DNA from 3 places in the Leclercia sp. S52 genome. Region 2 is predicted to be linked to each of the others. Evidence: predicted binding sites of a transcription regulator. Region 2 holds the regulator's gene; each other region holds the start of a gene.

Region 1 (2,273 bases), 1.3 Mb from region 2:
TCTCCTGAAGCATCATCACAGCACTTGCAAACTCTTTCATCACCCTACGGTAAACGTCGCGCTTAAACGACACGACCTGACGAACGGGATACCAGTAGCTGACCCAGCGCCAGCCATCAAATTCGGGCGTGCTGCTGGTTTGCATATTGATATCCGCATCGCTGCTCACCAATTGCAGAAGAAACCATTTCTGTTTCTGGCCGATACATACCGGCTTTGTGTCCCAACGCACCAAACGCTTCGGTAACTTGTAACGCAACCAGTTGCGGGTCGAAGCCAGAATGCGAACATCCTTGCGGCTTAAGCCAACTTCTTCGAACAGCTCCCGATACATCGCTTGCTCTGCGGACTCTCCAGGATTGATCCCCCCTTGGGGAAATTGCCAGGAGTGCTGACCATATCGCCGGGCCCACATAACCTGACCCTGGCGATTACAAATTACGATACCTACATTCGGGCGGTAGCCATCGTCATCAATCACCGGACTACCCCAAACTAAACCTTATATATAAATGATTGTTTCACACTCCAGTGAGACGGTAAACCACTCTCTTTCTGGCCTGGCGCCTAATAACATTTGAATAACTCACAATTATCAGCGGAGTTATAAACAGATGACCGGTCTGAAAGGCAATTTTATTCACTTTTTCTGTGGATAGAGTTGTGAAGAAGTGTGGAATTACCGATGGACAACCCAGATCACTCTGAATATTACAGAGATAAGTCATTTTTACAAATCACTATAATTCATAGAGTTAAATTGTGAATTACCTGAATTACACAGCGTTATGTGATACAGGTCACCTTTAAGATCTTCGCGCTGATGAAAGATCGAACAACGTCGGTTTTATCCACAGATTGTGCCAATAAGTTAGGCACATTTTGTCTGATTTTTCGATTTTCGTCCCACGTCAAGGCTGTAAATGGAAACAGTAGTGGGGGTTATTCCCAGTTATCCCATTTTTCTGTGGATAACAGGGTGTAAGATCCTGTTTATTGTCAGTGACCAGATTTGAACAACCGGGATATCCCCTTTAGCGAAACGGAATTTCAGGTGATAAAAACGTTGATAAATCATCGACCTGGCATCAGCAAAAAGAAAAAGATAAACTCACTGCGTGCAGTGGAAAATTGCTGTTCACTTTTTAACCAGAAGGCAACATTCATGCTTCCCCTCGTCCCCCTGTCCTCTCCCCCCGCAACGGAAGCGGCATTACTACAGCAAGCGCAACGCCTGGCGGGATACTCGCTGGGAGAACTCGCTGCCCTGGCCGGTTTGCCCATTCCGCCCGATCTTAAGCGTGATAAGGGATGGACGGGCGTTCTGCTGGAGCTGTGGCTGGGAGCCAGCGCAGGCAGCAAACCTGAACAGGATTTTGCCGCGCTGGGGGTTGAGCTGAAGACTATCCCGATCGACAGTCTGGGCCGCCCGCTGGAGACCACCTTTGTCTGCGTGGCACCGTTAACTGGCAATACCGGGATCACCTGGGAGAGCAGCCACGTGCGGCATAAGCTAAAGCGCGTGCTGTGGATCCCGGTGGAAGGAGATCGCGCGATCCCGCTGGCGGCACGGCGCGTCGGTGCGCCTTTGATCTGGAGCCCAAATGAAGAAGAAGATCGTCAGCTACGGCTGGACTGGGAAGAGCTGATGGACATGATCGTGCTGGGTCAGGTTGAGCGTATCACCGCCCGTCACGGCGAAGTGCTCCAGCTGCGGCCCAAAGCGGCAAACAGCAAAGCTCTCACCGAGGCCATCGGCGCACGCGGCGAACCGATCCTCACCCTGCCCCGCGGCTTCTATTTGAAAAAGAACTTCACGGGTGCACTGTTAGCACGTCACTTTCTGCTGAATACCTGATTTTTTGGCCAGAATTATGCCGTTTATCACATATTTGCCTGTTTTTTCAGATTTCACCGCTTTGTGAAAACCATTGCCCGGGTTATTACTACAATAAGATGTGATACGAGCCAGGTGGAGGTAATAAGAATGAAAAAATGGGCAGTGATAATCTCGGCTGTTGGTTTAGCGTTTGCCGTTTCAGGTTGTAGCAGCGATTACGTCATGGCGACGAAAGATGGTCGCATGATCCTGACCGACGGCAAACCCGAAGTCGACGATGATACCGGTCTGGTCAGCTACCGCGATCAGCAGGGTAATAATATGCAGATTAACCGCGACGACGTTTCGCAGATTATCGAAAGATAGTATTGAAGGTCAGCAGCTTGCTGGCCTTTTGATTTTCTCTTCCCGTTTTGCTTCCCTTCTGTCATGT
Region 2 (2,273 bases):
GCCAGGCGCTTAAGCCACCGTTTCTGACGCTATTTTCGAAGAAAGGTTTCTTTTAATGGCCAATAATACCACTGGGTTAACCCGAATCATTAAAGCTGCCGGCTATTCATGGAAGGGCATCCGTGCTGCCTGGATCAATGAAGCCGCATTTCGCCAGGAGGGGGGTTGCGGTCGTCGCGGCGATTATTATTGCCTGCTGGCTGGATGTTGATCCCATCACCCGCGTATTGCTGATTGGCTCGGTGATGTTGGTGATGATAGTCGAAATTCTGAACAGTGCGATCGAGGCGGTAGTCGACCGCATCGGCACTGATTTTCACGAGCTGTCGGGCCGGGCCAAAGATATGGGCTCTGCCGCAGTGCTGATGGCGATTATGGTTGCGTTGTTTACCTGGGTCACGCTGCTTTGGGGACATTTACGATAAGCCTTCAGAAACCGAACAAGTCTCTGGTTTTTTATGCGGTTTGTGGTTCCAAAATCACCTTTAGCTGTATATACTCACAGCATAACTGTATATACACCCAGGGGGGCGGAATGAAAGCGTTAACGACCAGGCAGCAAGAGGTGTTTGATCTCATTCGGGATCATATCGGCCAGACGGGTATGCCGCCGACGCGTGCAGAAATCGCGCAGCGTCTTGGCTTCCGTTCTCCAAATGCCGCCGAAGAGCACCTTAAGGCACTGGCGCGCAAGGGTGTGCTTGAGATTGTCTCCGGTGCGTCTCGTGGTATTCGCCTGCTGGTTGAAGCCGAAGAGGGCCTGCCGCTCGTCGGTCGCGTCGCTGCCGGGGAACCGCTGCTGGCGCAACAGCACATTGAAGGCCACTATCAGGTCGATCCAGGCATGTTCAAACCGAGCGCAGATTTTCTGCTGCGTGTAAGCGGTATGTCGATGAAAGACATCGGTATTCTGGACGGCGATCTGCTGGCGGTGCATAAAACGCAGGACGTGCGTAACGGTCAGGTCGTAGTGGCGCGCATAGATGATGAAGTCACCGTTAAGCGCCTGAAAAAGCAGGGCAACACCGTGCAGCTGCTGCCGGAAAACAGCGAGTTTTCCCCGATAGTTGTCGACCTGCGTGAAAATAACTTCTCCATCGAAGGCCTGGCGGTTGGCGTCATCCGCAACGGTGAATGGTTATAACTGATTTCTGACAAACTGCGGCGCTGCCGCAGTTTGCTTTTCCTGCCTCTGGCGAACATTTTCATGTCTCTCCTGACTGCTTCAGACAAGGCGTTGTGGCGTCTTGCACTTCCCATGATCGTCTCCAATATCAGCGTCCCTCTGCTTGGGCTGGTGGACACGGCAGTAATTGGTCATCTTGATTCGCCCGTCTATCTGGGCGGTGTCGCCATCGGCGCGACGGCAACCAGCTTCCTGTTTATGCTGCTGCTCTTTTTGCGCATGAGCACCACCGGGCTTACCGCCCAGGCCTATGGCGCAAAGGATCCGCTGCGTCTGGCCCGCGCGCTGGTGCAGCCGCTGATCCTGGCTCTGGGTGCCGGGCTGCTGATTGTGCTGTTGCGCACGCCGCTTATCGATCTGGCGCTGCATATCGTCGGCGGCAGCGAGGCCGTTCTCCATCAGGCGCGGCGCTTCCTTGAGATCCGCTGGCTCAGCGCCCCGGCTTCGCTGGCTAACCTGGTGCTGCTCGGCTGGCTGCTGGGCGTGCAGTACGCCCGGGCGCCGGTGATCCTGCTGGTGGTGGGCAACCTGCTCAATATCGTGCTGGATCTGTGGCTGGTGATGGGCCTGCAGATGAACGTGCAGGGGGCCGCGCTGGCAACCGCTATCGCAGAGTACGCCACCCTGTTAATCGGCCTGTGGATGGTCTGGCGGGTGCTGGCCCTGCGCGGTATTTCGCTGGCGCTGCTGAAAGCGAGCTGGCGGGGCAACATCCGCAAGCTGCTGGCCCTCAATCGCGACATCATGCTGCGCTCGCTGCTGCTGCAACTCTGCTTCGGGGCGCTGACGGTGATGGGCGCGCGGCTGGGGCCGGAAATTATCGCCGTCAATGCCGTGCTGATGACCCTGCTGACCTTTACCGCCTATGCGCTGGATGGTTTCGCCTATGCGGTTGAGGCGCACTCCGGGCAGGCATACGGCGCACGGGAAAGCGGCCAGCTGCGGGAAGTGTGGCGGGCGGCCTGCCGACAGTCCGGTCTGGTGGCGCTGGCCTTTGCGCTCGTCTATGCCCTTGCAGGAGACAGGATCATTGCCCTGCTGACCTCGCTGCCTGAACTGCGCGCGCTGGCGAGCCACTATCTTATCT
Region 3 (2,273 bases), 2.1 Mb from region 2:
GGTCTCTTTGCTGGCCGGGGTAATCAGGCCGCGCATTTTGACCACGTCGTTGAGGATAGTTTGCAGGTGTTTTTCCAGTCGCGGACGCTCCACCAGGTTGGGGGAAAAGCCTGCCTGGTAAACCCGGTTAAAAGCGGTGACGTAGTTCGCCATCTGGATACGCCAGTGCAGAAACGCCCGCTGCGGCCAGATACCGGTAAACAGCATCGCCAGCAGGGAACCGAGGATCACGTCGCCGCTTCGCCACAGCGCAGTATGCATATCCCCGGTTGGCGCGCCTATTACCACCGCAAGGGTGATACCAATCAGCAGCGACTGATAGGGCCGCTTGCCCAGCGCCAGCCAGCCGCAGAGGAACATCGCTGCCGCGCACCACAGCAGCATCAGCGGCAGAGAGATAAGCTCCAGCTTCAGGGCAATCAGCCCCAGCGCCGAGCCCAGAATAGTGCCGCCAATACGCTCGAACGCCCGCGGCACCACGTTGCCCCAGAAGGAGATGGGCCCCATGATAACCACCAGGGTAATCAGCGGCCATGTCCCTTCCGGCACGTCCAACAGACGCACCAGTAAAAAGGTGAGGATAAACGCCAGCGCGATACGGCATCCGTGTACGATGCGGTAATGGCGATACAGTCGAATTTCAAAAGGCGTCAGATTTTTGTCGGGGCGCACACGCTCTCCAGCATTACGGCAAACCCTGATTGTACTGTGTTTTCTGCCGGAGCGGTGGCACCCGGCAGAAAAACCCTCTGAAGAGTGAGCATACCTGCGGCGTTACACGACCCGATTTTGTACCGGAATAAACATCTCGATATCCCAGTAGCCGTCGGCGTTACCGTCGTTCAGGTAACGTTCGAAGCAGGGTTTTGGTGCGATCTGGTAATTGCCATCTTCGAGCAGGCTGTCGAAGAACAGGTTCCACGGGGTGGCGAAGTCAAAATTCTCAACGCGGGCGGTGGCTACTGCGTACTCGCCCTCGGCCACCTCGGTGAGGATCACCCCTTCGCTGTTGGCGGGAACGACAAAATCATCCGGCACGGTGACAACCGTGTCGCAACGTAACTTTTCAGCCGGCACTTCATCAGGATTATCGTAATAGACCGCCACCCACTCCAGCGGCTGAATATGCTTACCATCAACCCACATCACCAGTTGCTCAAAACCCTGCTTAACCGTTTGCTCCCAGGGGCCAACCATATGAAAACCGGCGATTTTGCGTTTGTTCTGGTGCTTGATGCTGTAGTCCATGCTGCCTCCGATTGGTTACTGTATATACATACACTGTAATGCAGAGAAAAGCGGTTTAACAATGATGATCTGTCTATTATGCGAGCAGGCTCGCACAGTCGCCAGCCTGCTCATCCTGCCGTCAGGCTTTGTGGTGCAGATAGTCGCTCAGACGTGAGAACATCCCACCTTTACCGACGCTTTCGAGAGTCACCAGCGGCCAGTGGGCGACCACCTTATCGCGATCGTATAGCTCAATCTCCCCCACCCGCTGATGCGCGGCAATCGGCGCTTCCAGCTCTTTTTTATCCAGCACATATTTGGCTTTAATGTTTGGCAGCTCCGCCTTCGGCAGCGCCAGCCAGAAGTCCTGATCGGTTCCCAGCGAAATCTGCTCTTTATCGCCGTACCAGATGCGCTCGATGCCAACCTGTTTTCCGTTACGCAGGATCTGCACGGTATCGAAGTTCTGCTGCCCCCAGTGCAGGAGCTTACGCGCCTGATCCTCGCGCCCTTTCGGGCTTTCAGCCCCCATGATGACGGCAATCAGGCGGCGCTGACCGTCCACGGCCGAGGCAATAAGGTTAAAACCGGCCCCGGAAGTGTGCCCGGTTTTCAGGCCATCGACGCTGAGCGATTTATCCCACAGCAGGCCGTTACGGTTCTGCTGCGTGATGCCGTTCCAGGTCAGGCTCTTCTCGCTATACATGTGATAAAACGCCGGCTCACCGTGGATGATGGCGCGGGAGAGCACCGCCAGGTCGTACGCCGAGCTGTGCTGGCCCGGCGCATCCAGACCATGTACCGTTTCAAAATGGGTATCGCGCAGATTCAGCTTTTTGACGTAGTCATTCATCATAGTGACGAACTGCGGCTGCCCGCCCGCCACGTAATCGGCCAGCGCCACGCAGGCGTCGTTGCCGGAATCAACAATCAGGCCGCGGCTGAGGTCGCGCACCGAAACCTGCTCGCCCGCCTTCAGGAACATCAGCGAGGAGCCGTCAAAAACCGGATTGCCCTTGGCCCAGGCATCCTGACCGACCGTG

The links. The regulator LexA, encoded in region 2, represses DNA repair genes until DNA is damaged. The targets are predictions, from matches to a motif close to TNCTGTATGTACATACAGNA.
Region 1: the regulator LexA is predicted to act here: its motif matches at 916-935, upstream of mutH (DNA mismatch repair endonuclease MutH).
Region 3: the regulator LexA is predicted to act here: its motif matches at 1,265-1,284, upstream of sbmC (DNA gyrase inhibitor SbmC).

What each region holds. Positions count from the first base shown of each region.
Region 1 covers NZ_CP152474.1:3,951,423-3,953,695, forward strand. The annotation lists gene rppH (RNA pyrophosphohydrolase) at 1-481, opposite strand, end outside; gene mutH (DNA mismatch repair endonuclease MutH) at 1,166-1,858, shown strand; gene ygdR (lipoprotein YgdR) at 1,988-2,206, shown strand.
Region 2 covers NZ_CP152474.1:280,577-282,849, forward strand. The annotation lists partial or broken gene AAHB66_RS01280 (diacylglycerol kinase) at 56-425, shown strand; gene lexA (transcriptional repressor LexA) at 536-1,144, shown strand; gene dinF (MATE family efflux transporter DinF) at 1,208-2,273, shown strand, end outside.
Region 3 covers NZ_CP152474.1:3,120,591-3,122,863, forward strand. The annotation lists gene AAHB66_RS15120 (FUSC family protein) at 1-672, opposite strand, end outside; gene sbmC (DNA gyrase inhibitor SbmC) at 775-1,248, opposite strand; gene dacD (serine-type D-Ala-D-Ala carboxypeptidase DacD) at 1,370-2,273, opposite strand, start outside.